Regions from separate parts of the Rhizobium sp. ZX09 genome, predicted to be linked through region 2. Evidence: predicted binding sites of a transcription regulator. Region 2 holds the regulator's gene; each other region holds the start of a gene.

Region 1 (10,869 bases), 860 kb from region 2:
GCGATTGCGGGTGAGAGGGGCCATGACGATGCGGTTGGCGAGTGCGATATCGCCGGCCTGTGCCGGTTCGAAAAGACTGGTCATGCGACTTCACTTTCTGGTCGGTTGGCGAAATTGCGCGGCAGGCGCGCTATCCTGATATGGGTGCCGGTGCGAAACCGTGTCGCGGTTCCCGTCCGGCACCCCGGGGCTCAAAGCTTGGGAGGCTCAGAGATTGGTTTGCAGATAATTGCGGAAAGCATCGATGGTTTCCTCGTTGCGCTCAAAAAACACCCATTGCCCCACCTTCTTCGACCTTATCAGGCCCGCCGCCTGCAGTACCGCAAGATGCGAGGAGACGGTGGATTGCGACAGGCCGCTGATCTGAAACTGGTTGGCGCAAACACCCATGCTGAGCGGATGCTCCTGACAGAAGTGACTTTCCGGAGACTTCAGCCATTCCAGAAATTTCAGCCGTGCGGGGTGCGAAAGGGCTTTGAGGACTTCCTCCGGGTTCATTGGGGTTTCTTCAATATCTGACATACCCGATATTTATATCGACCATTATCGATATACAATTCACGTCTCTGTGAGGACTGCACGGGCGCGGTGGCATCGGCAAAAAAAAAGGCCGCTGGATATTTCCGCGGCCTGATAAGTTTGAAGGTCAAAACCTCCAGAGGGGAACAGCTGTCGCGTGCCTGAGCGAGCGTGACAGCCAACCAAGATATGGTGGGAGCGACAATGCAAAACAAGGTTGCATCATCCGATATTTCGCCAATTTGGAGAAAATTCTTGCGGGTAAAAAAAGAGGGCCGCCGGATGTATCCAGGGCCCTTTAAGTGTGAAGGTCAAAAACCTCCAGAGGGGAACAGCTGATGCGGTGGAACTGGGAGGAAAAGCCACCGTGTGCATCAGCTGAGAGCGATATGGTGCTTTTTTGTGCACGAAACAATTCTTTTTTGTGCAGGTCAGGCATGCGTCGGGTGCAGGCCTCAATATTTCAGGTATATTTTATGTGCAAAGCTGGCGAAGGGCGACTGGTCGCCCTTCCATTAATTCCCCTGTAGCTCCTTGAAAAATAACGTCTATTTCAGCCGTTCAGCTATTTAAACGTCAGAAATTCCAGTTGCGCGCCTTGGCGACGATAAAATCGCGGAAGGCCTTCAGCTTTGCAGCATTTTTCATCTCGTCCGGATAGCAGAAATAGGTGTCGAATGACGGAATGTCGGCCGCGAGCGATAACTGGATGAGGCCGGGGTCCCGGCCGACAATGTAATCCGGCAAGCAGGCGATACCTATTCCCAGCAGGCAGGCACGCTTGATCGAGGTCTGGCTGTTGATCTGCAGATGCGGGGTGCGGGTATTGTCGGAAGACCGCCCCGCATTTTCGAGCCAGTTGACATCTAGCAGGTAGTTCGGCGCGGGTTCGCCAAACGAGATGATGCGATGGTTGTCCAGATCCTCAACCGACTGGGGCTCGCCATGGCGATTGATGTAAGACGGCGCGGCATAGACGTGCATGTGCACCGTGAACAGCTTGCGCTGGATGAGGTCCGATTGCTGGGGCTGGCGCAGGCGAATGGCGCAATCTGCGTGGCGCATGTTCACATCCAGCTCCTCATTGTCGAGGATGAGCTGGATCGACATTTCCGGATAGAGCTGCAGGAATTCCTGCACCTTGTCCGTCAGCCAGCCCTGACCGAGGCCCACCGTCGTCGTGACGCGCAGCTTGCCGCTCGGCTTTTCCGTCGTTTCGGTGAGCTGCATCTTCACCGTTTCGAGCTTCAGCAGCACATCGTGAGCGGTGCGATAGAGCAGTTCGCCCTGTTCGGTAAGAATCAGGCCGCGGGCGTGGCGATGAAACAGCTTGACGCCGACATCCTGCTCCAGCGCGCTGACCTGGCGGCTGATGGCCGACTGGGACAAATGCAGCTTGTCGGCAGCATGGGTGAAAGACCCTGCTTCGGCTGCGGCATGAAATATGCGCAGTTTATCCCAGTCCAATGGCATTGCCATGCCTATCCTGCCTTTCAGTTATTCCGCTGCGACAGCAAGCGGTTGATGCGCGGTGAGATAACGTTCCGCTTCCAGCGCGGCCATGCAGCCCATGCCGGCGGCGGTGATTGCCTGACGGTAGATGTCGTCGGTGACGTCGCCGGCCGCGAAAATGCCTTCCACGTCGGTGGCGGTGGAATCGGGAGCGGTCCACATATAACCGTTGTCCTTCAGCTTCACCTTGCCCTTGAAGAGCTCCACGGCAGGCGCGTGACCAATGGCGACGAAGACGCCGTCAATGGGCCTTTCGCTGATCGCGCCGGTTTTGGTGTCGCGCAGCTTGACGCCGGAAACGGAGGGCGGCATCGGCGGTTTTGCGGGCGCGCCGGTAATTTCGGCAACTTCCGTGTTCCAGAGGATATTGACGTTGTCCTTGGCAAAGAGCCGTTCCTGAAGGATTTTTTCCGAACGGAAGCTGTCGCGTCTGTGCACGACCGTTACCGACCTGGCGATATGGGCGAGATAAAGCGCCTCTTCCACGGCGGAATTGCCGCCGCCCACCACGATCACATCCTTGTTGCGATAGAAGAAACCATCGCAGGTGGCACAGGCGGAAACGCCGAAGCCCTGGAAATGTTGCTCGCTCTCGATGCCGAGCCACTTGGCCTTGGCGCCGGTGGCGATGATCAGCGTGTCGGCGGTCCACACCTGGCCAGAATCGGTCTTCACGACGAACGGGCGAACGCTGGTTTCAACTTCGGTCACCAGGTCACTGACGATTTCCGCGCCGACATGCGTCGCCTGCTTCAGCATCTGGTCCATCAGCCACGGGCCCTGGATAGGATCTGCAAAGCCCGGGTAATTCTCGACATCGGTGGTGATCATCAGCTGACCGCCCTGTTCCATGCCGGCGATCAGCACCGGCTTCAGCATTGCGCGCGCCGCGTAGATCGCCGCCGTGTAGCCTGCGGGACCGGAGCCGATGATCAATACCTTGGTATGGCGGGCAGACATGGGAAATTTCCTTCTCAATAGCAGGGTCTTCAGCGAGGGCCTTCCAGCCGCGGCAGGGCGTACGGGCCATAACCCCTTCGTTGGCGGGTATTTAAGGTTGTCTAGTGCCTTTATTCAAGGGCAGCCTTGCGTTACCAACAAGGCAGTTGTGGATGCACGCGCAATTTTGTGACCGGCTGGCGGCATATTGTTGCGAATCCCGCGCCGAATAGTACAAGGAAGTTCTACAGCTTAACGAGGTACTCCTCCGTGACCAGCGTCGAACTCGATGCCATCGATCTGAAAATCCTGCGCGAATTGCAGCGCGACGGGCGCATGACCAATGTGGAACTGGCCGAAAGGGTCGGTATCTCGGCTCCTCCGTGCCTGAGGCGTGTCCGCAAGCTCGAGGAGGCGGGGGTGATCGAGGGTTATCACGCCATGTTGAACGCGCCGAAGCTCGGTTTTGATCTCGTTGCCTTCTGCATGATAGGTCTCAAGCGCCAGTCGGACAGCAATCTGAAGGCCTTTGCCGCGGCGACGGCCGGGTGGCCTCTCGTGCGCCAGGCCTGGATGGTATCCGGCGAAAGCGACTTCCTGTTACATTGCGTCGCAAGAAACCTGACGGAATTTCAGGACTTCGTCATCGAGGTTCTGACTGCGGATGAGAATGTCGATACGGTGCGCACCATGCTGACCATCCGTCAGGTCAAGCGCGTCGGTCTCGTGGAAATCTGATTTTCCGGCTTGCGACGCATTACCCCCGCCGCAACGCCTCATAGACTTCGCCAAGACTGGCCGCTTCTTTTTCCAGCGGAAAAGTGCTGCGCACATGCGCAAGTCCGGTACTCGCATGGACTTTGGCCATGGCGGGATCGGCGAGATAGGTCTTTATTGCATCCCTCAGTGATGCATAGTCGCCCGCTTCAACAACCGCCCCGGTCTCGCCCGTGACGATCATTTCCTCGTAGGCACCGGCATTGCTGGCGACGACGGCCGTTTCCGAGGCCATTGCTTCAAGCGGAGTCAGCCCGAAACCCTCGTTGCGCGAAGGCGCGACATAGAGCGTCAGCCGCCTGTACCACGGCTTGATGTCATCAACTTCACCCTGAAACACGATACGATCTGCGAGGCCGGCGGCGTTGACATCTGCTTCAAGGGCTTCGGCAAAAGCCTTGTGTTCCGCCGTCACGCGGCCTGAAACCACAGCTGTCCATTGCTGATAGGCGGGCAGAAGTTCGATCATGGCACGCACGAAAAGATCGGTGCCCTTCTGGTGGCGGACCCGCCCGAAGCAGCCGATCAGATATTGTCCCGGCAAGCCGGTCGCGGCTATCGTGTCCTCAGGACCGGTTGCCGGATGGAAAAGTTCGGTATCCACGCCATGCATGACAACGCGATGGGGCACTTCAAGAAATGAGCCTGAGCGGATGTTGGTGGCCACCACGGCATCCATCCTGGAGATCAGGAAACGGGTATAGGCGGAATGCCGCCTCTGCGCGGCCGAGGTGAAGAGAAGCTTCACCTTCATGCGCAGCACATCACGCATGAAAATTCCCGGCAACATTTCGAGGTTGCGGCGGGCATGCCAGATGCGCGGGCCGCCAAACGGGCCGCCTTGCCAGAGCCGCCACAGGTCGCGGAAACGCACATGCGGCAGATGCGGCGGCAGGCCGGGGCCGATGGTGGCGACCTTCTGTCCCAGCCGGTTCTGCACCGGTATCAGCTGAACGATGGTGGAGGTGACGCCGGAGAGCCTGCGTTTGAAATTCGGCGCAAGCACCTGCACATCTTTCAGGCTGACGTGGGACAAGATGGGCTTCCGTCTTTGCGGCTGGTTCAGGGGAGCAAGAGGTCAAAAGCAATGCGCCCGCTGGGGGGCGCATTGCATGGGGTAATCAGCCCCACTGAACCGCGAGGATCTCGTAGCCCTTGGCGCCGCCAGGAGCGTTGACTTCGATGCTGTCGCCAACTTCCTTGCCGATCAGGGCGCGGGCAATCGGCGAAGAGATGGAAATACGGCCGGCCTTTACGTCGGCTTCCTGGTCGCCGACGATCTGATACGTCTTTTCCTCATCGCTGTCTTCGTCAACCAGCTTCACGGTGGCGCCGAACTTGATCTTCGAACCCGACATCTTGGAAAGGTCGATGACTTCAGCGCGCGCCGTCAGATCTTCGAGTTCCGTGATGCGGCCCTCGTTATGGCTCTGCGCTTCCTTGGCAGCATGGTACTCGGCGTTTTCCGAAAGGTCGCCATGGGCGCGCGCTTCCGCAATCGCCTCGATGATGCGGGGGCGTTCCTCCTGCTGGCGCCAGCGAAGCTCCTCCTGAAGCTTGACGAATCCACCCTGGGTCATCGGTACTTTTTCTACCATTTTTTTATCCTTCGCATTCCGGTCGCTTTACCTGCAGACACAAAAAGAAACAGGTTCCGGAGGGGAACTCCGGAACCATGCCAAAATCATAACTGAGCGGACTATATCAGAAGACGACAGCGAAATGCCAGCAAATTTGAGGCATCAATATTTCTTTGTCTTTCCAATGACTTGAATATCCTGATTGACAATCCTCAAGAGAACATATAGTGAACGTTATTATGAAGAAGTCAATCAGGCAACGGCTGGCCATTCTCTCTGACGCCGCGAAATACGACGCCTCCTGCGCATCGAGCGGGACGGCGAAACGGAACTCTGCAGCCTCAGGCGGATTGGGCTCGACAGAAGGGTCTGGCATCTGTCATGCCTATGCGCCGGATGGGCGCTGCATATCGCTCCTGAAAATCCTGCTCACCAATTTCTGCATCTATGATTGCGCCTATTGCATCAACCGTTCTTCCAGCAATGTGGAACGGGCGCGGTTTACCGCAGAAGAGGTGGTGTGGCTGACGCTCGAATTTTACCGGCGCAACTATATCGAAGGGTTGTTCTTGTCCTCGGGTATCATCCGTTCTTCCGATCACACGATGGAGGAGATGGTGCGGGTGGCGCGTGAACTGCGGGTCACCCATGGCTTTCGTGGATACATCCACCTCAAATCCATCCCGGAAGCGTCTCCGAAATTGATTGAAGAGGCGGGGCTTTATGCGGATCGGTTGTCGATCAATATCGAGTTGCCCACCGATAGCGGCATCGGCCGTTTTGCGCCGGAAAAGCAGCCCGCCAATATTCGCCGCTCTATGGCCGATATCCGCCTGAAAATCGAGGAGGCGGGCGAGCCTACCGTCAGAACGCGAAAAACCAAGCGTTTTGCGCCCGCCGGACAGAGCACGCAGATGATCGTGGGCGCCGACGGTGCCGATGACAGCACCATTCTTTCCACCAGCGCGCGGCTCTATGGAAGCTATGGTCTGCGGCGCGTCTATTATTCGGCGTTCAGCCCAATTCCGGATTCGTCGAAGAACCTGCCACTCATCAAGCCGCCGCTGATGCGCGAACACCGCCTCTATCAGGCGGACTGGCTTTATCGTTTTTACGGTTTCGATATCGGCGAGATAACCGCTATCGGCGGAAACGGCATGCTGGATCTTGACATCGACCCGAAGCTTGCCTGGGCATTAAAGCATCGCGATCAGTTTCCGGTAAACGTCAATGCGGCGGATCGCGAAATGTTGCTGCGTGTACCCGGTTTCGGCACCAAGACGGTCGCCTCGATTCTCTCGTCGCGGAAGTTCCGCAGCCTGCGGCTGGAAGATATCGCCCGCTTCGGCGTTTCTCTCAAAAAGGTGAAGGCCTTTATCGTCGCGGAGGGATGGACACCGGGCAAGCTGATCGAACGGCCGGATCTGCGCGCGATGTTTGCGCCGCAGCCTGAACAATTGTCGTTGTTGTGATGTATGGCCCGGTGCTGGAGGGGCGGGGGGATTTCACCGAGTGGCGCGATGCTGCGCGCGCGGCGCTTGCGGCCAATATACCGCCGGAGAAGATCGACTGGCGGCTGCAGGATGACGGGTTTGGGCTTCTCGACTTTTCCGGTGCGCCATTGCCAACGGAGGGCGGCGCCCCGGTTTCCGTACCTGCCGCATTCGTCGCGCTGGCGCAGGCTGTCATCTGCCACAGCGATCCCGGCCGTTTCGCGCTGCTCTACAGGCTATTGTGGCGGCTGAAACGGGATCGGGCCCTGCTGCAGTTCAAGTCCGATCCGGATGTTTCCGATGTGCGGCTGCTCGAAAAGTCTGTCCGTCGCGATTATCACAAGATGACGGCCTTCGTGCGTTTTAAGGAGCTGCCATTGCCGCAAGGGCAGGGCGGGCGACGACGGTTCGTGGCGTGGTTCGAACCGGACCATTTCATCATCGAACGTACGGCTCCGTTTTTTCAACGTCGCTTCACCGACATGGACTGGTTGATTGTCTCGCCGAAGGGCAGCGCCAGATGGGACGGAAACCTGCTGCAGTCATCACGGGAGGCTGCCGCCAAGCCTGATCTCAAGGATGAAACGGACGATCTCTGGCGAACCTATTACGCCAATATTTTCAACCCGGCCCGCTTGAAGATCAAGGCCATGACAGCGGAGATGCCGAAGAAATACTGGAAGAATCTGCCGGAAGCCGAGCTCATCCCTGACCTGATTCTGGGCGCGGAGGCGCGGGTGCTGGAGATGGCGGCGAAGGAGGCGAGCCAACCGAAGCCGTTTCACCATCGCCTCCAGGCAGCGGCTTCCGCACGGGAAGAGCAGCGACCTTTGCCGGGTGGGACGCTTGCTTCGCTGGCGCATGAAGCGCGCCACTGCACACGGTGTGCCCTGCATTGCAAGGCGACGCAGACCGTTTTTGGCGACGGGCCGGAAAACGCGAAGATCATGGTCGTCGGCGAGCAGCCGGGCGATCATGAGGATCTGGCCGGAAAACCTTTTGTCGGCCCCGCCGGCCAGCTGTTCGACAGGACGCTCAGCGAGATCGGTGTGGACCGAGGCGGGCTTTACGTTACCAATGCCGTGAAACACTTCAAATACGAAACGCGCGGCAAACGGCGTATACATCAGCGCCCGAATGCGGGCGAGGTGGAGCAATGCCGCTGGTGGCTCAACCAGGAAGTCGCGCTTGTTCAGCCGAAGCTGATCGTTGCCATGGGTGCAACGGCGCTATATGCGCTGACCGGCGGCAAAGAAAAAGTCTCGGAGATTCGCGGCCGTCCCTTGCCAATGCAAGAAGGGCGGACGCTTTTTGTCACAGTGCACCCATCCTACCTGCTTCGCCTCCCTGATGAGCAGGCTAGAGAGATGGAAATCAAGAAGTTCAAAAGGGACATGCTTTATGTAAGAACGTTTGAATAATATTTTGGAAATATATATTTCGTCGTATCTAAGCTTCGTTTTGCTGTGCTTTACACATCGTTAGTTGTTATTTTTAATTGAAATTTATTCAATTCATTTTACATGTGGCATAAAAATATTTATATATGGGCGTATTATGCTGGGTGAACTTGACCTTGCAACAGTCATACTAATGCAAAAATGCTCCTACATCGTAGGGCTACTGAGTTTTATCTATTTGATGTTGACCAATCGCGGTCTGCGAGGTCCTGTCGCTCTCGCCGCGGGCTTTGCGGCAATGGCCGTCGGCTCAACGCTTGCAGGATATGGCGAGTGGAAGATGTTGTCGCCGGCCTTTTGGCGGTTGAGCAGTATCGTATTCGGTATTGCGGGTTATGCGCTTATCTGGCTTGGCCTGAAAACGTTGAGCGACGGCCGTTTTGTATCGCCGAAAACTCTGCTTGGGACTTGTCTTGTCGTGGTTCTCGGGATTGTCCTCGCGTATGAGGTGGCGGAGAACAATGCGTTGCGCGCTGCGCTGTTCAATGGCTGTGCGGCGCTCGCCTATCTCGGCGCGGCCGTGGTGCTGTTTAGCGGCTGGCGCAAGGAGCCGCTTCTTTCCCGCATCGCGCTGGGCGCGATCACCACCGTCTCGGGGCTGATTTCACTTCTGGTGGTAAAGGGGGTGCTTTCACCCTCTCTCGCCTCCATCAACATCGTCAATGCGTTCTTCCTCATCATTATGCTCAACTTTGCGATTGCCCTGTTCGTAATGGTGCTGGTGGCTGAACGCTCGGAGCGGAAACTGTTGATCCTTGCCAATACGGATCCGCTGACAGGCGTGAAGAACAGGCGCTTCTTCTTTCAGACGATGCCCACAAGGCCTGATCCCACCGATGCGACAATGCTGCTCGATATCGATCACTTCAAATCGATCAACGACCGCTTCGGCCATTCCGTCGGTGACAGCGTCCTGCAGGAAGTGGCAAAGCGGATCGGCGGCAGTATTCGCAGTGGCGACGTGCTGGCTCGTTATGGCGGCGAGGAATTCATCATCTTCCTGCCCGGCGCAGGAAGCCAAAAGGCGTCAATGATAGGCGAGCGCATTCGCAACGCGGTTGCTTTGAAAGAGGTGGACTGCGGCGGGCTGCGTGTCGGTGTGACAATCAGCATCGGCATTGCGACAAGCGGCGAGATACACTGTGATCTCCAGACGCTGGCCGACATGGCCGACCGCGCGCTGTACCGCGCCAAGAGCGAAGGCCGCAACTGCGTCCGGGAAGCACTGGCGGCTTAAAGCCTGCCGTTTCAGATGCTATTCGCTCTCGTTCGATTTTTGGCCCGTGTCATGGCCTACCTCTCGCTCACGCTGCCTAAGGGCTTCTTTCAGAAGAATTTCGATCTGCGCGTTAATGCTGCGCAGCTCGTCGCTCGCAGTCTGGCGGACAGCATTCAAAATCACCGGTTCGATGCGCAGTGGGAAAGCTACACGGATCGGGCCGGGCGGTCGTCCAGTCATGCTTTTGCTCCAGATGCGGGTTCAGGAACTGGGTGATCGGCGATGGCGGAGAATTCTCGGGACAGGGAAAAATCGTCATCGGCCTGTGGGTGGGAATGATGTTTTTTTGATACCGGCGTTGGATTGCAGGTGTATTACGCAATGAGAAACGCCGCCAACCTGGTGGTTCGCGGCGTTCCGGCGTTCATTCAGTTCGTTGTGCTTTCTTGCTGATCTCTTAGTTGAAGTAGCTCTGCAGCGGCTTCACTTCCAGATTGCCGGCCTTCAGCGCCTTGATGGCAAGGGCGGCTGCTTCGGCGCCTGCCATCGTCGTGTAATAGGGCACCTTCTGCATCAACGTTGCGCGGCGCAGAGACTTGCTGTCTGAAATCGCCTTGTTGCTGTCGGTGGTGTTGATGACGAGCTGGACCTGACGGTTGCGGATTGCGTCCTCGATATGCGGACGGCCTTCCTGCACCTTGTTGATCTTTTCGGCGTTGATGCCTTTTTCGGCAAGGAAACGCTGGGTGCCGCCGGTGGCCAGCACTCTGAAGCCGCTTTCCACGAGAATGCGGATGGCGGGCAGAACGCCTTCCTTGTCCTCATCACGGACCGAGACGAAGACCGCGCCGGAGCGCGGCAGGTCAACACCGGCGCCGAGCTGGCTCTTGGCGAAGGCGAGCGCGAAATCAGTGTCGAGGCCGATGACTTCACCGGTCGAGCGCATTTCCGGTCCGAGCAGAATGTCGACGCCGGGGAAGCGCGCGAAGGGGAAGACGGCTTCCTTGACGGCAATGTGCTTGAGGTTACGCGGATCAGGCTTCTCGCCGTAAGCGGCAATCGCCGGATCGAGCTTCTCGCCCGCCATGACGCGGGCGGCGATCTTGGCGATCGGCGCGCCGATTGTTTTCGCGACGAAAGGCACGGTACGCGAAGCGCGCGGGTTGACTTCGAGAACGTAGATGGTGCCGTCCTTGATGGCGTATTGAACGTTCATCAGGCCGCCAACCTTGAGCGCCTTGGCAAGCGCCGTCGTCTGGCGCTCCAGTTCGTCGAGCGTTTCCTTGCTGAGCGAACGCGAAGGCAGCGAGCAGGCCGAGTCGCCCGAGTGGATGCCAGCCTCTTCGATGTGCTCCATGATGCCGGATACG
Region 2 (10,869 bases):
ACTGTCAAGGGGGAACTGATGTCCAGGGTGAAAGTCGACGAATAATGTCCGCAAATCGATCCATCGTTCGAACAACAGAATTGTGCCAGCGTCTTTTCGCATGAATATCTCATTGAATATTTCCATTGCATGCAAAAGAAGTAGTGGATCGCGCCGCCGACGTAAAAATTCCATCAAGTTCGTCAATTTCGACATTTCATATTCAACTGCAGAAGGAAACGCATCTTTAAGCTGAGAGAACAACACTAGAAAATCTGCTGAGCTACAAATTCTCTCATCGACCAAAATTTTTTCGATTTCGCTAGAAATATAAATCTCTAGTTTTCCCATTCTTTGGTTCATATTCGAAATGTCCAATATTGGTATGAGCGCATCTTGCGTTCGACAGGAACAGCCCCTGGCCAAATATATCCAGACTTGCTCACAGTATACGCTTCTGCTTTTCCCCGATACAGTCCCTTTTTGGTCCGCAAGCGATTTCATCATGCATTATTTCATTTGGGCGGCACACGGATCATCCCAAGATGGAGGGAGACCAGGTGATTTATCATCCGGCGGGATCGATCGCGCCAAAACACCACAACCACTTCCCCAACAATCTGCATATCCAGTTGCATCGCTGTGTTCAGCGCATCGGCAAGGGTGTGGATAGCATGCGTTGTGTAGCAATCGTACCACCCACCAGTGCAACTGGCACAGCGAGTGTACTCGCATATTGTCCTGCTGCCGCCATTCCACTCGGATCAGTCCAGTTAGCAGGCGAATTCCAGACATAGCGATAGATGTTAAGGTCACCGGCTTCGAACCAGATCGGATATTCCTGCAGGAAGCGGCCGGTCGAGGGATCGTAGGCGCGTGAACGATAGTGGGATAGGCCCGTCTCCTGATCGTATTCTCGGCCAGCGAAGACAGACAAAAGAAGCTGGGGTTCCAATAAGCTTCCTAATCACGACATCGCAGAGCATTCAATCGTAAGAAGGACCTCAATATATTCCTAGTAATCAGCCACTTAGCTGCTGCGCGAGAACGACGCATTACGGAGGTTTGTCGATACAGCGATTGCCCCCCATTTTTGGGCAAAAACCCAATAGAAACGAACAAATCTTGCGGCTTATCTACCGGGGTTCTTGGGGTGCGATTCCCGTTTTGTTTTCTCGCCCCAAGTTCACGAAATTTTAGGGGATTGCGGAACACATATGGAACATATAGTGTTCGTTCTGTATTTGTTTCGCGACTTCAACGACGATTCTCAAGGGTGTTTTCCTCATGCTCACGCGCAAACAGCAGGAATTGCTTCTCTTCATTCATGAAAGAATGAAAGAGTCCGGCGTGCCGCCCTCCTTCGATGAAATGAAGGACGCACTCGATCTTGCCTCCAAATCCGGCATCCACCGGCTGATCACTGCCCTGGAAGAGCGCGGGTTCATTCGCCGGCTACCTAACAGGGCGCGAGCGCTTGAAGTGATCAAGCTGCCGGAGGCCTATGTGCCCGGCTCGAGGCCGCAACGGGGCTTCTCGCCGAGCGTTATTGAAGGCAGTCTCGGCAAGCCCAAGATGCCCGAGCCCGCCCCTGCTCCCAAGGCGCCTGCGAACGATATAGCAGGCGCGGCAACCGTGCCCGTCATGGGCCGGATCGCTGCCGGTGTGCCGATCTCAGCCATTCAGAACAATACGCATGACGTGGCGGTTCCGGTGGACATGCTTGGCTCGGGTGAACATTACGCGCTTGAGGTCAAGGGCGACTCGATGATTGAGGCCGGCATCTTCGATGGCGATACCGTCATCATTCGCAACGGCAACACCGCCAATCCCGGCGATATCATCGTGGCGCTGGTGGATGACGAGGAAGCGACGCTGAAGCGCTTCCGTCGCAAAGGTGCCTCGATCGCACTTGAAGCCGCAAACCCTGCCTATGAGACCCGCATTTTCGGACCTGATCGGGTTAAAATCCAGGGCAAGCTGGTAGGGCTGATCCGCCGGTATCATTGATGCTGCTGCCGGTCCGGATAAGGCCGGAGCGGTCGATGAGCGATAAACCATGCCTTCAAGATGAACGGCGCGTCATTCCACTCGAGTGATGCGCCTTTTCTTTTTAATGGCGGCGAAGGCGGCTTTGCCAGAGGACGTCGGCAGGGATGGCGCCCCACCCATCAATTGGCGTTATGGGAGCGATGGATTCTTTGCGATATTCCGGGCCGGGCCGCTGGTATAAAAACCCGCTTCACAGTCAGGAGACCCGCAATGTACGATCTTTATATCGCCAACAAGAATTACTCCTCCTGGTCGCTGAGGCCATGGGTCCTGATGCGCACGCTCGGTATCGCCTTCGAGGAGAAACTCGTCCCGTTTGGTGAAGGCGTGTCATTCTCCACCTTTTCCCCAACTGGCAAGGTGCCTTGCCTCGTCGATGATGGCGTGACGATTTGGGAGTCACTCTCGATCGCCGAATATCTTGCCGAACGTCATCAAGGGGTATGGGCAAGCGACAAGCATGCGAGAGCCTGGTCGCGGTCGGCAGCAAGCGAAATGCATGCGGGATTTTCGTCCCTTCGCAATCTCTACCCCATGTCCGTTGGCGTTCGTGTCAGACCGAACGTCAGCGATGCCGGGCTTGCGGCGGATATAAAGCGTGTCGATGCGGTGTGGAGCGAGGGCCTGTCGAATTTCGGCGGTCCCTATCTCGCCGGTCAGAAGTTCACGGCGGTGGATGCCTTCTACTGCCCTGTGGCATTCCGTTTCCAGACGTATGGCGCAGACCTTTCTCCTGCGGCAAAAGCCTATTTTGAGCGACTGCTCGCTCTGCCGTCCATGCGCGAATGGTATGAGGCGGGACTGAAGGAGACCTGGCGTGACGCGGCACATGAAGAGGAGATCGCCGGAATTGGCGAATTGACGATGGATCTACGCGCAAAGGCCTGACGATCCTCGCTGGTGGCGATCATTGCGACGCCGCCAGCAGACGGGTGATCGTTTCAGGCAATTCCCGGTCGAAACGTCCGGTTTTCCAGTCATAATATCGATGTTCACTCCACGGGCGGTTTGCGCCCGCGGTCGACGCCCGTAGCCGACCGACAACGCCGGGCTGATCGCTCCTCGCGAAGTCTATCTCCACGGAACCGATGCGCCGCAATATGTCGCGGTTGAGGAGTAACGCGCCCGAGCGACACTGTGCAAACGACGTTCTGCGGGAAACAATGACGATGTCGGCAATGTCACATGCTTTTCCGGCGAGGCGGCCGTCTTCCAGTACGATGATCCATTCGCCGCTTTCCGCACGCGCCACGCACCAGCGACCTGACTTGCATGTAAAAATTCCAGGCGCTGCATCCTTCAACGCAGCCGCCATGTCTCGTCCCACAGCCTTTATTTCGTCCCGCGTGAGCTTTGATTTCCTGGTGAGTGCGATGCCGGACGCGGTTGGAACGTCTTTTCTGAGGATAACGGGCGCGAGCGGTTTCTCCGGAAGCAGCAGCGCCCTCTGCCACTGGTCATAGATGAAGCCATGCGGCCGGGTTTTTGTGGCGTAAACCTTGTTCTCGTCCAGAAGCGCGACCAGAGAACCGTCTTCATGAACGAGGAGATCGGGCAGATCGCGCTGAGATGTCGCTGCCGAGAGGCCGAAGGCAAGCAGCAAAGGCGGAATGCCCAAAAGCGCAAGGCGGCTGCGCAGCAGGGTCAGCAGCAGGAAGCCAGCCGAGGCGATGCCGATGAACCAGCCATGCGGACGTCCGGTCGCAGCGCTGCCACCCCAGGAGGCGACTTCGTCCGCGACCTCTATGACCAGCGCCATGCCATGGCCCATGACCTTCAGGAATGGCGCGTCGAGCCCGAACGGCATCAGCAGCATGGCAATCAGACCGAAGGGCATGACGATCAGCGACATGAGCGGCGTGGCGGCGAGATTGGCAAAAAGTCCATAGGTGGTGACACGCTGGAAATGTTCGGCAGAATAGATTGCTGTCGAAAGCCCACCGATCAGCGACGTTGTGATAACGCCGCCGATCACGGCACCTGCCGTTTGCGCTACCGTCACCCAAGCCGGTTTTCGCCCCCTAAAAAGACGCTCGCGGTCAATGCGCCATCGGCTCCAGGCCGCATAGGCAGAAACAAGCGCGATCGTTGCGGCAAAAGACATCTGAAAGCTTGGCCCCATCACTTCGGACGGGGACAGCGCCAGTATCACGAGGGCGGAGAGCGCAACATTTCTCAGGCTGAGCGAGGGCTGATCGAAGAGCACCGCAATCAGCATCACCGACATCATCAGCCAGGCCCGCTCGGCGGAAACCGCGAAACCGGAAATCAGATAGTAGCAAAGTGTCATCAGGAGCGCTGCGAAGGCGGATATCTTCTTGACCGGCCATCGCTGGGCGAAGGCTGGGAACAGGCTGAATGCGAGCCTCATGCCGACAAAGAAGATGCCTGATGCCAAAGCCATATTGAGCCCGGATATGGCAACGATATGAGCCAGCCCCGAGACCCGCAGCGCCTCCATGGTTTCCGGCGATATGGCTTGTCTCTCATCGGTGACGATGGATGCGGCGAAGGCACCCGCATCGCCGCCGATCGTCGTGCGAATGCGCTCGGCGATGGCGGCACGCAGGCGATAAAGCCACATGTCGGCCATCTCCAGCCAACCCTCGGCCCCAAGGTCCGCCGTCGCCACCGCCTGGGGCGGCTGATAAAAAAAGCCTGTCGCGCCGATGCCCCGGAAATAGGATGAAAAGGCGAAGTCGTTCAATCCCGGCAAAGCCGGTCCGGACGGTGGAGAGAGCCGTGCCTTGCCGCGTATGGTCGCGCCGATCGGCATGGCGTCGCCGCCACCGCGCGCAAGGAGCGACACCCTCCCCGGCAGACGCGTTAGTGACGGCGCTTCAGTGGAGTGGAGCTGCACCAGATACCGCCAGTCGCCCCGCGCATCCACCTCCCGGCGCACCACCTTGCCGGTGAGCGTGGTGGTGACCGGCGTGTCCAGAAGGATGGTCGCCGCACGGCGGGTTTCCAGTTCCGCAAAAAGCATGCCGAGCAACAAGAGGGCGACAAGGCTGCACGCCCTTCCCACCGTATCAAGGCGGTATCGGTTGAGAAGCGCCAGTGGGGCCGCGACTAAAAATGCGACGATCAGAAGGGGCAAGGAAGGCGCGGTGTCGAGAGAAAACCAGAGGATCGCTCCGAAACCGATGACAACGGGTACGAAAAGAAAATCGTGCCCGAATGCGCGTTCTTCCGTCAGCCAGACGGCAACTTTTCGAGAAACGGAAACGCCGGGTTCGGGCCTGTCGACCAGAGGCGGCAGAACAGGGATCGCGACGGCGCCGGTCCGCTGCAGCGGAAACAGGATATCCACCGTGCCGGGGGCGTTTCCCTGCATCGTTTCGGCATATCCGAAATGCTGTTTTTCCCCTTGACCAAGCATTCTGCGCCGCGCCCCTGCCACACCGTAAACAGGTTTGCAGAGGGACGCCCGAGATTGCAATGCTTTCCTTTAACCGCGCGTTGACCGAGATTGAATTGCTTCGATCGACGAGGCCAAAAGCAACGCATTTGCGTTTGCCGCAATGCACAATTTGACCTTTGGATAGCTTGGCATCTGCGACAGGATCATATAGCTAATCGGTAGACGCTTAACCGCGGGGCGTGTCTCAACGCCCCCACCCGCATGTTTTCGGAGGATCAGTATGACGGAAAAAAGCGCTACAGTGACACTTGGCGACAAACAGGTCGAACTCCCTGTCAGGGAAGGCACGATCGGGCCGAGCGTCGTCGATATCGGCACGCTGTACAAACACACGGGCTCCTTCACTTACGACCCGGGTTTCACGTCGACGGCCTCCTGCGAATCCAAGATCACCTATATCGACGGTGACGAAGGTGTTCTCCTGCACCGTGGCTTCCCGATCGAACAGCTCGCCGAACAGGGCGACTTCTTGGAAACCTGCTATCTGCTGCTTTACGGCGAACTGCCGACGGCTGCACAGAAGAAAGATTTCGATACCCGCGTCACGCGCCACACCATGGTGCACGAGCAGATGAGCCGCTTCTTCACCGGTTACCGTCGCGACGCACATCCGATGGCCGTCATGTGCGGCACGGTCGGCGCTCTCTCGGCCTTTTACCACGACTCGACCGACATCACCGATCCGCATCAGCGCATGGTCGCATCGCTTCGCATGATCGCCAAGATGCCGACGATCGCCGCGATGGCCTACAAGTACCATATCGGCCAGCCCTTCGTTTACCCGAAGAACGATCTGGATTACGCCTCCAACTTCCTGCACATGTGCTTTGCCGTGCCGTGCGAGGAATACAAGGTCGATCCGGTTCTGGCCCGCGCCATGGACCGCATCTTCATTCTGCATGCCGATCACGAACAGAATGCCTCCACCTCCACGGTGCGTCTTGCCGGTTCGTCGGGCGCCAACCCGTTCGCCTGTATTGCGGCCGGCATTGCCTGCCTCTGGGGTCCGGCACACGGCGGCGCCAACGAAGCGGCGCTCAACATGCTCAATGAAATCGGCTCGGTTGACCGCATTCCGGAATATATCGCCCGCGCCAAGGACAAGAACGACCCGTTCCGCCTGATGGGCTTTGGTCACCGCGTCTACAAGAACTACGACCCGCGCGCCAAGATCATGCAGAAGACGATGTATGAAGTGCTGGAAGCCACTGGCAATTCCGACGATCCGATCATGCAGGTCGCGCTGGAACTGGAAAAGATCGCCCTTTCCGACCCGTATTTCGTCGAAAAGAAGCTTTACCCGAATGTCGACTTCTATTCGGGCATCACGCTGAAGGCGCTCGGCTTCCCCACGACCATGTTTACCGTCCTCTTCGCTCTCGCCCGCACGGTTGGCTGGATCGCACAGTGGAACGAAATGATCGAAGATCCGCAGCAGCGCATCGGCCGTCCGCGCCAGCTTTACACGGGTGCCGGCAAACGCGACTACGTTCCGGTTTCCAAGCGTTAATCGGCAAACCACGTCACGTCAAAGGCCGGCGAGTTTTACTCGCCGGCCTTTTTGCTTGCCATTGTGGATTGGGATACACGCGGTGGGACCGGCGGCAACACAGGCCCTGACACAGCCGGGGCTTCAACCTCGCTGTCTGCGGGCGTTCACGACCTCGAGGAGAATAGCCGCGCCGGTTTCGCCGGGCGGGACATCCGTGCGCAGACGTTGCTGCACCAGAGTATAACCTTCGAGCATGGCCTTCCGCTCAATTGTATCGGATGACAGGCGTTCCGCCCAACGCAGCATCGATCCGGCCCTGACCACCTCGTTGAAATACTCCGGGACGACAGCGTAATCGGCAATGAGATTGGGTAGCGCACCCGTCCAGGTCTTCACCCGCTTGCTCAGCATGGTGAAAATCCAGTCGGTCTTGTAGACAGATATGGTCGGCACGCCGGCAAGAGCCAACTCAAGAATGACCGTGCCTGACGCTGCGATAGCCGCATCGGCTTCCGCAAAGGAGTTCCACTTGAAAGCAGGATCGATGCCGATTTCGGGTCTGATTTCCTGCGGCCAAGACGCCGCCAGTTCGCGGATGCGATGTTCCTGACGTGGAACGGTGGGCAGCAGGAACCGCGTCGGACCATTCCGCTCCACAAAAGCCTTCGCCGCGTGCTGGAACGGCTCCATCAGCCTGGTGGTCTCGGTGGAACGCGACCCGGGCAGAAGAAGAATCGTCTTCGGCCGCCCCTCCGCTGGAAGTGGCCGTTCTGCCCGCTTCCGACGCACCGCGAGGACGTCCGGATCGACGCTGAGGCGATGGCCGACGAATGTGGTCGGCGGGCCTCCGAGACGGCGCATCGCCTCCGGCTCAAATGGCAGGAGAGCCAGGACATGGTCCACATAGGATAACATCGCCGTTGCGCGATGTTCTTTCCAGGCCCAGACGCTCGGGCACACATAATTGACGACCGGAAGATGCGGCAGTTCCTTGCGGACTTTTTTCGCCACTCGATGGGTGAAATCCGGGCTGTCGATGATCAAAAGGACATCCGGTTTTTCCCGTATCACCGCCTCAGCCGCCCGGTTGATCAGGCCGATCAGTTTGGGCAGTTTCTTGAGGACCTGCGTGAACCCCATGATCGAGAGTTCGGAATAATCGAAAAGAGAAGTGAGCCCCTGCCCCTCGAGCGCCTCGCCGCCGACGCCGACAAGTTCGATCGAACCGGGATATCGGGCCTTGAGGGCCCGGATCAGATCCGCGCCGAGAAGATCGCCCGACACTTCGCCGGCGATGACCGCCACCTTCAATCTCTCCGTCATTCCATCATGTCTCCGCGAAGTGACGTATCGATGCCACAGACGAATATGCCCGCCTGATCGGCAGCTTTCAACATCGCGTCACGATCAAGCACCAGTGCGCGTCCGGCTTCGACGGCAATGCCCGCAAGCCCGGCCTTTCGGGCATTTTCGACAGTTTCGATCCCGATTGTCGGCAGATCGGCGCGTATATCCTGCTGCGGTTTGCAGAGCTTGACCAGCACACCCCGGCGGCGAGGCGAAATGCGTCCCTCCGCGCGCAATGCCGCCACGCGCAGTAACATTGCGTCCGTGCCTTCAACGCCCTCAAGCGCCACGATGCGGCCGCCGACGGAGACCGCGCCCTGGCCGACATCAAGTTTGCCGAGCGCAAGCGCCGCCTCAGCTGCCTTGCGTATGTCCTTCACATCGTCTTCGTCCGGTTTTTGCGTGCCGAAAGCGCCCGTCGTGGCCAAGAGGCCTGGAGCGATCTCATGCGCGCCGATGACTTTCGCACCGAGCGTGCCGATGATCTTTATGACCATCTGCAGAACGGCGTCATCGCCGCCCGACAACAGCGTTTTGACGATGGATGGCAGTTTTAGCAGGATGGCGACGGTGGGGCGGATTTCACGCCATTCCGGCCGCCGCGCCACGGCCCCGGAGAGTACGACACGATCCACCCGGTTGTCACGCAGCAGCCGGCCAAGCCCGGCGACGTCACCAACCGAGATGACGGCGTTGTCGAAACCGCTCCAGTCGAAGCGGGAATCGTCGCGCAGCCGCACGATGAAAGGATTTTCTCCCATCTCACGGGCGGCGTTCGCCACGTAAAGCGGCAACTGGCCGCTGCCGGCCACAATGGCGAGACGCCCGCCGCCTGTCACGGCTCACTTGCCCCGGTTGGGGGACGAGATCGCGCGGTCGCTGTCCACTCCAATGAAATCGATGATTTCTAGCGCCTGCGGGCAATCCAGATATTCGCTACGGTCGATCGCTGCCGCATTGCCGCGGATCGTGCCTTCCGCCTCGAAAATCTGCTTGAAAACGCGCCGGACCTTGTGGATATCCGCGCGCTCAATGCCGGCACGCGTCATGCCAACGACATTAAGGCCGCCGAGAATGCCGGGATTGCCATTCAGCATGCCATAGGGAATGACATCGTAATTGACCGCGGACAGCCCGCCGATGAAGGCCTGACGGCCAATGCGGGTGAACTGGTGAACAGCACAGCCGCCGCCGAGAATGGCGCGGTCCTCGATCGTCACATGGCCGGCCAGCATCACATTGTTGGACAGGATGATGTGGTCGCCAAGGCGGCAATCATGCGCCACATGTGAGTTGGCAAGGAATAGATTGTCGTTACCGACGATCGTCTTGCCGCTGCCATCAGAGCTGCCGGCGTTCATGGTGACGCCTTCACGCATGATGCAGCGCTCGCCAATTTCCAGCGTGGTTTCAGAACCGTCGTGGCGAACCGCCTGCGGCGTGCCGCCAATGACCGCCATGGGGTGGACGACCGATCCACGGCCGATGACCGTCAGGCCGGATACAACGGCATGATTGTGCAGCCGGACATCATCATGCAGCGTGACTTTCGCGCCGACGTAGCTCAGCGCACCGATGACGACGTTTTCACCGATCACCGCGCCATCTTCGATCACGGCGGTGGGGTGAATTCTGGCCGAGGCGGCAATCGTGCTCATTGCTGGTCCTCGGGGATCATCATGGCGCCGACGTCAGCCTCCGCCACCAGCGCGCCGTCCACCTTTGCCTCGCAATGAAATTTAAAGACATTGCCGCGCTGCCGCTGCTTGACGACGTGGATTTCCAGACGATCGCCGGGGATCACGGGTTTGCGGAAACGGGCGTTGTCGATTGTCATGAAGTAGACCAGATGGCCGCCCTCACCTTGACTGCGGGCGCATATTGCACCTGCCGTCTGGGCCATGGCTTCGACGATCAGAACACCCGGCATGATCGGCCGGTCCGGGAAGTGGCCGGTGAAATGCGGTTCGTTGACCGTCACGTTCTTGATGCCGGTCGCCGAATTGTTACCGTCGATATCGATGATCTTGTCGATCAGCAAGAATGGGTAACGATGCGGCAGAAGCTTCATGACTTCCAGAATGTCAGCCGCGCCGAGCGTCGTCTTCGTTTCTTCAGTCATTGTTTTTCTCTCCTGTTTTTTTATCACGCCCTTCAGCGCGTGCCAGAATTTCGGCCATGTCGCGCAGGAAATATTTCATCGGTCGCGCAGGCGTTCCGCCATAACGGGCGCCTGCCGGCACGTCCGCCACAACACCGCTCATGGCAGCAATCTGCACGCCGTCGCCAATGTTGATATGGCCATTGATGCCTGCCGCACCACCAATCATCACACCGTCGCCGATACGGGTGCTGCCCGCAATGCCGACCTTGCTGACGATGCCGCAATGGCGGCCGATGCGAACGTTGTGCCCAATCTGGACCTGATTGTCGATCTTGGTGCCTTCGCCGATCACCGTGTCATCCATGGTGCCGCGATCGATCGTGGTGTTCGCGCCGATCTCGACATTGTCCTGGATGATGACACGGCCAATCTGGACGATCTTCAACATGCCGCGTGGACCGGGGGCATAAC
Region 3 (10,869 bases), on a different replicon from region 2:
GACAGACTTCGTATACCACGGGTTTGGTGTGGCCATCGGCCTGCTGGTTGGTCTTCTCGTGTTGAGGATCGGTTCGGTCCCACTGACGCTTGGCGCGGGCGGCGGGGCTTTGCTCGCCGGTCTCGTATTTGGCTGGTATCGCAGCCGCAATATGACGCTTGGCAACATGCCAACACCCGCATCAACTCTCCTGAGAGATCTCGGTTTGGCAGGGTTCGTGGCCGTGGTCGGCCTACAGTCAGGTCAACAAGCGGTACACACCGTCGCCGAAAGTGGTCTTTCGATATTTGCGATAGGCGTCGTTGTCACGGTGCTCCCGCTGTTGATAACAATGCTCGTCGGTCGCTACCTTCTAAAGTACGACAACGTCGCGGTTTTCGCTGGTGCTCTGAGTGGATCTCGAAGCGCCAATCCCGCCTTCGGAGAAATCCTCGATAAAGCGGGAAACTCCATTCCCACGACCCCTTTTGCCATAACGTATGCACTTGCCAACGTTTTCCTGACGTTGCTGGGCCCACTCGTGGTGGCACTCGTTTAACAGACAGGAGAGAGAAGTATGAACGATTACAGTCAGTTCGCAAAACTCAGCCCCTTCGAACTCAAAGACGAGCTCATCAAACTGGCGTCCACGAAAAAAGAAAAACAAATGCTGAACGCGGGACGCGGCAACCCGAATTTTCTGGCAACCCTGCCCCGGCGAGGCTTTTTCAGGCTCGGCCTATTCGCTGTTGCGGAATCAGAGCTTTCATACTCCTACATGGAGCAGCACCTAGGTGGCTTACCGCGCATAGAAGGCATCGAAGCGCGATTCGAACGCTTCGTCTCAGACAATCGAGACCAGGAAGGCGTCGTGTTTCTTGGTCGCGCCATAAGTTACGTGCGTGACCAGCTCGGACTTTCCGCTTCCGATTTCCTCCACGAGATGGTGGAAGGCATATTGGGCTGCAACTATCCTGTTCCGCCGCGCATGCTGCGTGTCAGTGAACAGATTGTCCGTCAGTATTTGGCGAAAGAGATGATCGGCGGACAAATATCGCCCCAGGATATAGACGTTTTTGCCACTGAGGGCGGAACGGCAGCAATGACGTATGTTTTTGACACGCTGCAGAAAAACCGTCTGATCAAAAAATCGGACAAGGTGGCTATCGGTATGCCTGTGTTCACGCCGTATATCGAGATTCCACAACTGGACGCATACGGGCTTGAAGAGGTTTCGATCAGTGCGGACCCAGAGGCTGGCTGGCAGTATCCGGACTCCGAACTCGAAAAGCTTAAAGACCCCTCGATCAAGATCTTTTTCTGCATCAACCCAAGCAACCCTCCATCGGTAAAGCTCGATCAACGGAGCCTGGAAAAGATCGCCGACATCGTCGACAATCATCGGCCAGACTTGATGATACTAACCGACGACGTCTACGGGACTTTCGCGGACGACTTCAAATCGCTGTTCTCCGTCTGCCCAAAAAACACGATCCTGGTCTACTCTTACTCGAAATACTTCGGCGCTACGGGTTGGCGGCTGGGAACCATCGCATTAAGACGGGACAACGTGATCGATCAAGCGATCAGGAACTTGCCGGAGGAAGACAAAGCGTCGCTCGACAGGCGGTATTCATCGATTGTCACAGACGTTTCCGCATTGAGGTTTATCGACCGCTTGGTTGCTGACAGCCGTACCGTGGCGCTCAATCACACCGCAGGGCTCTCAACGCCTCAGCAGGTCCAAACGGTGCTGTTTTCGTTATTCGCGCTTATGGACGAAAACGACAACTACAAGAAAACACTGAAGCGACTTATCCGGCGTAGACAGGCAGCCCTCTACGCTGAGCTCGGCCTGGACACTCCCGACGACGAAAATTCGGTCGATTATTATACCTTGCTGGATCTTGAGAAGATTTCCCGCCGGCTTTTTGGCGACGAGTTTGCAGCATGGGTCAGACACGAATTTTCGCCGAACGAGTTGCTGTTCAGAATTGCCGATGAGACCGGAATCGTTTTGCTGCCGGGACGCGGCTTTGGAACCCAGCACCCTTCTGGTCGGGCGTCGCTTGCCAATCTCAACGAGTACGAGTACGCGGCGATTGGCCGATCGCTCCGTAAGATGGCTGACGAGTACTACGCGAAATTCCAGCAAACGCATCGATAACGCGCTTCCTGCCATCGTCCAGATGGCGGGACGCCTCTGTCGCCGATCACCCTGATGATCAAAAGAGTGTAAGAGTGCTCTCGCGGATCCTCATGGTGGACAACGGCTATGTCGTGCCAATCGTGATCATGAACAGGTTCATCGGCACGCCGCCAAACTGAATCTTAACCTCACAGCATGGACACGCCATAAGGAGAGTGAATTGCACGGCACACGATCCTCGCAAATTTGTCCGCGCCTCCTGGGATGCCGCCCTGACCGATTTCGGCAATGTATGGGTTCTGAAACCCGTCGTAACCAGACGACGTCGCTTCCGTTCCGGCAACACCATTATGAGCCGAACTGCGAATGGTGACTTGGATGTCACGTCGCAAGCTGTTATGTTCTTGTTTCGTTTCTCCCAGCCAACTTGGTTGCAATGGACCTCACCACCGCCTCAGCCGTCAGAAAAATCATCCATGTCGACATGGATGCCTTCTACGCTTCGGTTGAGCAGCGCGACAATCCTGAACTGCGTGGCAAACCCCTCGCTGTTGGCGGAGCGGCTGCCCGTGGCGTCGTTGCAGCAGCAAGTTACGAGGCACGGGAATTTGGGGTGCGCTCGGCAATGCCGTCGGTCACGGCGGCTCGAAAATGCCCTGATTTGATCTTCGTGAAACCACGATTTGAAGTCTACCGCGCCGTCTCCCAGCAGATACGCGAGATTTTTGCGGAATATACGCCGCTCATCGAACCTCTGTCGCTCGACGAGGCCTATCTCGACGTCACCGAAAATCTCAAGGATATGCCAATTGCCACTGAAATCGCTCTGGAAATCCGCGCCCGGATCAAGGCGGTGACCGGGCTGAACGCTTCGGCCGGCATCTCCTATAACAAGTTCCTGGCCAAAATGGCGTCCGATCTGAACAAGCCGAACGGTCAGGCGGTGATTACGCCGAAGAACGGTCCGGCCTTTGTCGAACAGCTCGCAGTCAAGAAATTCCATGGCGTCGGCCCGGCTACGGCGGAAAAGATGCACCGGCTTGGTATCGAGACCGGAGCGGATCTGAAAGCAAAATCCCTGCCGTTTCTGGTTGAGCATTTCGGAAAGTCAGGTCCGTACTTCTATGGCATCGCCCGTGGCATCGATGAGCGGCAGGTCAGGCCGGACCGGGTGCGTAAGTCGGTCGGCGCGGAAGATACATTTACCGCGGACATCGATGACCTCAAGCTCGCAACCAGGGAACTCCGGCCACTTGCCGAAAAGGTTTGGTCCTATTGCGAGGCCAAGGGTTTCAGCGGCAAGACGGTGACCGTGAAAATCAAATATTCCGACTTCACCCAGGCGACGCGGAGCAGGACAACTGCCATCCCCTATTCGAACGCCGAAGACATTCTAGACGCGGCCAATACCCTGCTGGCCGGTGTCTATCCATTCAAACGGCCGGTCCGGCTCCTTGGGGTAACGCTGTCGTCGCTCACCAATGACAAAGAGGCTGAAGACGAGGACCAATCGCAGCTGGGCCTGGGTTTTTGATCAGAAGAATGTGCTTCGGGGCCTGAGTTGATTTAGGCGACGTGCGCGTCAGCTGGGTTGGCTTGATCGCGTCGCTGCCTCCGCAGGCAAAGCGAGGAAAGAGCAGTATCCGAGAGTCCTCGGAGCGGCGACCTTGATCGATCGCCCCCGGAGCGCCGAGGCGGCCGCTGATGGCGACCGGACGCCGGGCGGTCGTCACCACGCCACTGATGTTCATCAGCCTTCCGATGATGTCGCGAACGTCGCGACGAGCAGCCGCTTTGAACATCCAAAAACATCAATGGGTTTGGATTAAATGTTGCAATTCCAACATTAATATTGTTGGATTTGCCAATCATGATCAAAACGGGCGCGATAAATGTTGTATCATACAGATTTTCTTTCCAGGTTGGGACAAGGCCTCAAGGACCTCTCACCAGTATGGGGCGTCTCGCCGGATGCAACCCTGACGCTCCTGACGATTTCCGAGAACGCGACCTTCCGTATCGCTGATGAGACCACTGGAAGCGATCTGATCGTGCGTGTGCATCGCCCTGACTACCATACCCAAGCAGAGATACTGTCCGAGCTCGCATGGATTGATGCGCTACGGCAAGATGGGGTGGTTGTTACGCCGCGGCCAGTCACGGCAAACGACGGCAGCCTCCTTCAAGTCTTCTCGGACGGCGAAAGCCTGCGCCATGCCGTCGCCTTCGAATATATGGCGGGCAAGGAGCCAGATGCTGAGTCCGACCTTGTCCACTGGTACAGGACACTCGGTGAAATCAATGCGAAACTGCACGCCCACAGCCGCAGATGGACGCGACCGGAGAACTTCGTCCGCAAGACATGGAGCTTCAACCGAATTCTGGGGGACGGTGCCTATTGGGGTGACTGGCGTGACGCCCTCGGACTGACGCTCGGCGGCAAGTCCGTTTTAGAGAGAACGCACAAGCTGCTCGAAGCCCAGACCTCCGCCTACGGCTATGGTGAGGACCGCTTCGGCCTCGTTCATTGCGACATGCGCGCCGCCAACCTTCTGGTCGATAATGGCAGACTGGGAGTGATCGATTTCGATGATTGCGGTCTGTCCTGGTACGCCTACGATTTTGCAGCCTCGATCAGCTTCATGGAACATGAGCCTTTCATCCCCGATCTCAAAGCCGCCTGGCTCGAAGGTTATCGGCGCGTCACCGCTCTTGATGAGCAACATGAGGCGGCCCTGCCGATGTTCATCATGCTTCGCCGCATGCAACTCACCGCGTGGATCGCTTCCCATGCTGAAACGCCGACGGCCCAATCCATGGGCACAGGCTATACCGATGGCACCGTGGCGCTCGCGGAGCGCTATCTGGCCGAACACCGTTGAGGAGAGCCGATGAGCGTCGCCACCAAGGAAATTCTAGATCTCAACCGTTTTGATGCAAGCCGTGCCGAGGGCTTCCCGGCTGAACTTGCGCAGCGCGTCGCCAAGCGCCAGGCAACGTTTGGAGCGTCATCCGTGCTCTTTTACGAGCAGCCGATCGAGATGGTGCGTGCACAGGGCGCCTACCTGTATGACGCCGGCGGACGCAGATATCTCGACGTCTACAACAATGTACCGTCGGTCGGCCACTGCCATCCGCGGGTGGTCGAGGCCGTTGCGCGCCAGATTGGCGAACTCAACATCCACACGCGCTACCTCAGCCGCGTCGTCGAGTCCTATAGCGAAGAGCTTCTGTCAAAATTCCCGGCGGCGCTCAGCAATGTGGTTCTGACCTGCACCGGCAGCGAAAGCAATGATCTTGCCATGCGCATCGCCCGCATCGGAACTGGCGCCGAAGGTTTCGTCGTCACCGAAGCAGCCTATCACGGAAATACTGCGCTGGTGACCGAGATTTCCCCCTCGTCCTTACGCAAGCGCAAGCCCGCACCCTTTGTGGCGGTCATTCCGGCGCCGGCGCCCCGTGACGGCATGAGCGTTGCTGCAAGCTTTGCCGCATCTGTGGAACAGGCGATTAACGAACTCAAATCGCGCGGCATCAAGTTCGCCGCCTTGATCGTTGATACGATCTTCTCAAGCGACGGTATCTACGCCGATCCTGCCGGCTTTCTCAGGGAGGCGACAGATGTGGTGCACCGTGCTGGCGGCCTGTTGATCGCCGATGAGGTCCAGCCGGGTTTTGGCCGGACGGGAGGCAGTCTTTGGGGCTTCGAGCGCCACGGCGTGACGCCCGATATCGTCACGATGGGCAAGCCAATGGGGAACGGTTTCCCGATGGGTGGCGTCGTAACGCGTCCTGACTTACTCCAGAGATTTTGCGAGGAAACCGGATACTTCAATACTTTCGGCGGCAATCCCGTGGCGGCCGCCGCTGGCCATGCCGTGCTCAGGGTGATCGAGGAAGAAAATCTGATCGAACGTTCGGCCGCTGTCGGTGGTCATTTCCAGCAATCGCTCCAGGCCTTACAAACCCGACATCCGGTCATCGGCGGCGTGCGGGGGGCCGGCCTTTTTATCGGCCTCGATTTTGTCGACCCCGCCACGGGGGAGCCGGACACGGCGTTCGCAACGACAGTGATCAATAAATTGAAACAAAACGGTATCCTGATCGGGGCAGCAGGCAAGTATGGCGCAACGCTGAAGATCCGCCCGCCACTGTGTTTTTCGAATGAGGATGCCGATCTTTTTTCGGCTACGCTGGACAGCATCCTGAACGCGCGTTGAGCCGCCTGAAATCTTTCAGGTACACCGGGCGACGATGTCGCCCGGACTTCTTCCGGTTTCAGCCCATCGCGTCGAGCGCTCCGAGCGATTCCGGAAGGGTTTGGCCGCCATCGACAACAATTGACTGACCGGTGATGTAGGCAGCCTCTTCAGATGCGAAGAACAGAGCGGCGTTCGCAATATCCGCCGGCGCGCCAAGACGACGCAACGGAACAGAGGCCGCCATCGCGGCGATATAGTCTGGGCCGTTGTCCTCAAGCCCCTCGGTCATGATATTGCCCGGCATGACCGCATTGATCGTGATGTTCTTTGGCGCCAGTTCGATCGCAGCCGTGCGCATGAAACCGAGCTGACCCGCCTTGCTCGCCCCATAATGTGACCAGCCGGGATATCCAGTGATCGGGCCGGTAATTGATGAGGTTATGATGATACGGCCTGAGCCAGCCTTCGTCATTGCTGGCAAAACGGCGGAAACACTGAGAAAGGTGCTTTTAAGATTGGTCGAAATCACCTGGTCGAAGTCGGCTGCCGTCATTTCGCCCAGCTTAGCCGCCGGAAAGATGCCGGCATTGGCGCAGAGGATCGCGACGCCGCCATAGCGGGTTATGGCTGCATCGACCATCGCCCTGCAGCCCTCCTCTGTACTCACATCCGCGGCAAATCCCGAGCCATTGGCTCCGATTTCGGATGCCACTCTGTCGGCATCGACCTGGCTGCGCGAGACAACGAGGACGTTCAGGCCGGCCTCCCCGAAACGCAATGCTATGCCCTTGCCAATCCCCCGGCTTGCGCCGGTGACAATGACCGTTTTCCCTTGCAGTGACTTCAACATGTTCCACTCACTTTTTTGTTGCAATTTCCACAAATTCACGTGCTGCTATTGCTTTAATTTGAGGCGTCAGATTAAAACATCGGCACACGGCCGGCGCTGCCTGCACAAAACAAATGCACAGTAATATTATGAGTTTAGCACTGCGTTTTTGCAAAAGTCACGTTCGCCTCCGGGTGCTACCGCTCCAATCACGCTCCGCACCATGAAGCAGAAAATAGATGTTGTAAATCACACATTTTTACGACAAGGTTCCAACATAAGCGATCCACGAGCCACGGAAGCGGCCAAGAAAAAGGGGAACAATTATGATGAAAATCTCCAGACGCAACATGATGCAGATGATGGGTGCGGCCGCTTTTACCGGCCCAATGGCAAGCGCGACCCGCGCTTTTGCGGGTCGCGAAAAAGAGCTCAATATCCTGTGCTGGGAAGGCTACAATTCCGCACAGGTCCTGGATCCCTTCCGATCCAGCCAGTCAGCGACCGTCAAGGCCGAAAGCCTGACCAACGACCCGACCATGATCAACCGCCTGCGCGCGGGCGAGACCAAAATCTGGGACTTGATCAACGTCAACAATCCCTGGGCCCGAAAGGTGATGGGGCCGGCCGGGCTGATAAAGCCGCTGCCGCGCGCCGAGTTCGAGCCCTATTTCGAGACCATGCTCCCCAACTTCAAGGCGCCTTATCGCTGGGCAATGAGCGACGACGGCAAGGACCTGCTCGGCATGGCGCAGCGCTTCGGGCCCTACAGCTTTGTTGTCAACACCGACAAGGTCAGCAAAGCAACGGCGGAGGAACAGGGCTGGGACCTGTTCAACGACGCCTCGATCGCCGGCAAGTACGGCATACAGGAATCCGACGACTGGAACGTCTTCAACATCTTCCTCATCGCCGGAATTGACCCCTTCAGGGAGCATACGGAGGAGGAGTTCAAGGCCTTTGCCGAAACCGCAGAAAAAGTTTTCAAGGGCGCCAAGATGGTCGGGGACATGGCGTCACTCAATCAGGCTCTCGTGTCGGGCGAGATCGACCTTTATATGACCGGTGGCACTTATTCCGTCTCTCCGGCGCGTGCCGACGGCTATGCGAACTTGCGCGCCATTACGCCACTCAAGGGCCCGATGGATGGCAAGGGCGGTATTTCCTGGATCGAGATCACCTCGACGGTTAACAATCCCGAACTTTCGCCACTCGCCCTGGAATTTCTGAAATACGTCCAGGATCCGCACGTCGCCCACACCGTCGCCTTTGCTGAAGGCACATTCAACCCGGTCAGCCAGATGGGCAACCCGAAGTGCTACGAACTCTTCACCAAGGACGAGATGGAAGCCATCCAATGGGACAGCCTCGAGGAGGATATGGCGCGTTCGGCGCAATACGACATCGTGCCTGACTATGACAAGGCACTGGAACTGATGACCGCCGCCAGGCGCCTGCGCGGCTGAGCAAAGCCTGTCCCGACGGAGAACAGAACATGAGCCTTGCGATGATCTCGCCCACCCTATCCGACGTCTTGCCGAAAATCGAGGATCCGATCCATCCAACGCCGAAACCGGTGCTGCAACTTGTCGACGTTCGAAAGATTTTCGGCGATTTTGCCGCGGTAGATGGCATAAGTGTCGATATCAGAGAAGGCGAATTCGTCACCATTGTCGGACCCTCCGGGTCCGGCAAGACCACACTTCTGCGCATGCTGGCCGGCATGGAGTCACCATCAGAAGGCTATATCACGCTGCGCGGCGAAACGATCAATAACGTGCCGTCCAACAGGCGTCCGACATGTCTCGTCTTCCAGTCGCTTGCGCTTTTCCCGCACAAGAGCGTCGGCGAGAACATCGAGTTCCCGCTAAAAGTTCGCAAAATGCCGGCCGCCGAACGCAAAGCGCGCGCTCTCGAACTCATGCGCATGGTGCGCCTGCCTGAGAGTTACTATTCCAAGAACGTGATGCGCTGCTCGGGTGGTGAAAAACAGCGCGTGGCGCTCGCCCGCGCGTTTGCTTATGACCCCGACGTCTTGTTTTTCGACGAACCGCTATCGGCGCTCGATTACAAACTGAAGAAAGTTCTGGAAAAGGAGCTCAAGGACCTGCACCGCGAAAGCGGGAAGACCTTTGTCTACATTACCCATTCGCTCGAGGAAGCCATGGTCATGTCTGATCGCGTCGGGGTAATGAGCCGTGGCCGCCTCGTTCAGATTGGCACACCAGAGGAAATCTACACCAAGCCGGCAACGCGCTTCGTCGCGGAATTTTTTGGTGAGGTGAACAGTTTTGAGGTCAGGCGCGGCCACCAAGGCGTGTGGACGCTCGCCGACGGCAGGCCGATCACTGTAGCCCCGGTAGCACAAACGATTGGCGAGACGGCAACTGTCATCGTTCGGCCCGAAACCATGCGCTTCGTCACCGGCTCCTCGAGCGCTGACAATCTGATCTCCGGCACGATCTACAACGAATATTCTCTCGGCTCGCGCATGCAGTATCAGATTCATTCCGGCGACCGGATCTATCTGGTCGAGGCCGCACGCGCCGCCGCGACCGGCATCACGTCGGGCGACACGGTCACTATCGGCTGGGACGCCCGCGACGCGATCGTGGTGGGAGACTGATATGGTAACCATGACCCATGCTGAAGCGGCCGGTGAACAAAGGCATTTTCCGTCTATCCCTGCAGGACTGCGCGCGGCCGCTCCTGTCACGATCCTGCTGCTGCTTGGCTTTCTGGCACCGCTTCTTACGGTAGCTGCCTATGCCTTCGCCACGCCCAAGAGCTTCGACGTGTTTCGCTCTTTTACCCTCGCCAACTTCACGGTGATCCTTGATCCTTCCAATACCGTTTGGATGTCGTTTGCCTGGTCGATCGCCTATGCGTTTGCGACAGTCATATTGCTTGCGATGATCGCCTATCCCATCGCCTACGGTCTCAATCGCATGTTCGGCAAATGGTCTGGCCTGGTCGGCGTGCTGTTCGTCTTCCCACTGTTCGTCTCGGAAAACGTACGCCTCTACGGTTGGGTGCTGTTCTTTATCAAGAACGGGGTGCTCGATGGCGGCCTGAAGTGGCTCGGCTTCTCGGGCGGACCCGAGATACTTTACACACCCGGCGCCATCCTCTTCGGCATGACATATGTCTATCTGCCTTTCATGCTGTTCCCGATGTCGCTTGGCATTGCCATGATCCCCCGGGACCTTGTCGATGCGGCCCGCGACCTCGGGGCTAACAGGCTGATGATCTGGCGCGAGATCGAGTTGCCACTCGCCATGCCGGGTATCCTGATCGGGATGTTGCTCACCTTCGTGCTCGGCGCCGGCGCGATCGCCGAATCCAAGATTCTCGGCGGCCAGTCGGTCATTACCATCGCGCAGGATATCGAGGTTGCTTTCACGTATGCACAGAACTGGCCGCTTGGCTCGGCGCTCGCCCTCCTGCTCGTCGTCATCGTCAGCGGGCTTGCCCTCTACGTTCTGTCCAAGCTCGATCTCGACCGCATTCTGGGAAAGAAGTGAGACATGGAAACCCGCTCGCAAATCCGCGCCCGAGCCTTCGTCAAGGTCTGGACATCCTTTGTCGTCCTTGCCGTTTACCTTCCTATCCTCTGCGGAGCGATGGCCGGCCTGTCCAGGGGACGCTATTTCGGCTTCCCGATTAACGCTTTTTCGACCGAATGGTGGGGCAAGACCCTTGGCTCGCTC

What was found. Region 2 encodes LexA, which represses DNA repair genes until DNA is damaged. Its sites were predicted from a motif close to TGTTCNNNNTGTGTTCNG; they were not measured.
Region 1: a site for LexA is predicted at 5,544-5,561, ahead of BTN45_RS09655 (putative DNA modification/repair radical SAM protein). Genes of this name have one in related genera too.
Region 3: a site for LexA is predicted at 2,528-2,545, ahead of dinB (DNA polymerase IV). Genes of this name have one in related genera too.

What each region holds. Positions count from the first base shown of each region.
Region 1 covers NZ_CP031363.1:1,919,878-1,930,746, reverse strand. The annotation lists gene BTN45_RS09690 (alkene reductase) at 1-84, opposite strand, end outside; gene BTN45_RS09685 (metalloregulator ArsR/SmtB family transcription factor) at 208-498, opposite strand; gene BTN45_RS09680 (LysR family transcriptional regulator VtlR) at 1,096-1,992, opposite strand; gene trxB (thioredoxin-disulfide reductase) at 2,017-2,991, opposite strand; gene BTN45_RS09670 (Lrp/AsnC family transcriptional regulator) at 3,241-3,708, shown strand; gene BTN45_RS09665 (glycosyltransferase family 4 protein) at 3,728-4,783, opposite strand; gene greA (transcription elongation factor GreA) at 4,869-5,345, opposite strand; gene BTN45_RS09655 (putative DNA modification/repair radical SAM protein) at 5,567-6,799, shown strand; gene BTN45_RS09650 (UdgX family uracil-DNA binding protein) at 6,799-8,241, shown strand; gene BTN45_RS09645 (GGDEF domain-containing protein) at 8,378-9,517, shown strand; gene BTN45_RS09640 (hypothetical protein) at 9,536-9,739, opposite strand; gene carB (carbamoyl-phosphate synthase large subunit) at 9,957-10,869, opposite strand, start outside.
Region 2 covers NZ_CP031363.1:1,063,957-1,074,825, reverse strand. The annotation lists gene BTN45_RS05230 (hypothetical protein) at 1-342, opposite strand, end outside; gene BTN45_RS05225 (RHS repeat-associated core domain-containing protein) at 626-916, opposite strand; gene lexA (transcriptional repressor LexA) at 1,267-1,989, shown strand; gene BTN45_RS05215 (glutathione S-transferase family protein) at 2,242-2,919, shown strand; gene BTN45_RS05210 (ComEC/Rec2 family competence protein) at 2,939-5,413, opposite strand; gene gltA (citrate synthase) at 5,676-6,965, shown strand; gene lpxB (lipid-A-disaccharide synthase) at 7,089-8,270, opposite strand; gene BTN45_RS05195 (LpxI family protein) at 8,267-9,133, opposite strand; gene lpxA (acyl-ACP--UDP-N-acetylglucosamine O-acyltransferase) at 9,137-9,952, opposite strand; gene fabZ (3-hydroxyacyl-ACP dehydratase FabZ) at 9,949-10,416, opposite strand; gene lpxD (UDP-3-O-(3-hydroxymyristoyl)glucosamine N-acyltransferase) at 10,409-10,869, opposite strand, start outside.
Region 3 covers NZ_CP031364.1:868,972-879,840, forward strand. The annotation lists gene aspT (aspartate-alanine antiporter) at 1-538, shown strand, start outside; gene BTN45_RS18690 (bifunctional aspartate transaminase/aspartate 4-decarboxylase) at 557-2,146, shown strand; gene dinB (DNA polymerase IV) at 2,565-3,662, shown strand; gene BTN45_RS18700 (hypothetical protein) at 3,796-3,957, shown strand; gene BTN45_RS18705 (phosphotransferase enzyme family protein) at 4,021-5,010, shown strand; gene BTN45_RS18710 (aspartate aminotransferase family protein) at 5,020-6,348, shown strand; gene fabG (3-oxoacyl-ACP reductase FabG) at 6,407-7,180, opposite strand; gene BTN45_RS18720 (PotD/PotF family extracellular solute-binding protein) at 7,486-8,625, shown strand; gene BTN45_RS18725 (ABC transporter ATP-binding protein) at 8,655-9,785, shown strand; gene BTN45_RS18730 (ABC transporter permease) at 9,787-10,683, shown strand; gene BTN45_RS18735 (ABC transporter permease) at 10,687-10,869, shown strand, end outside.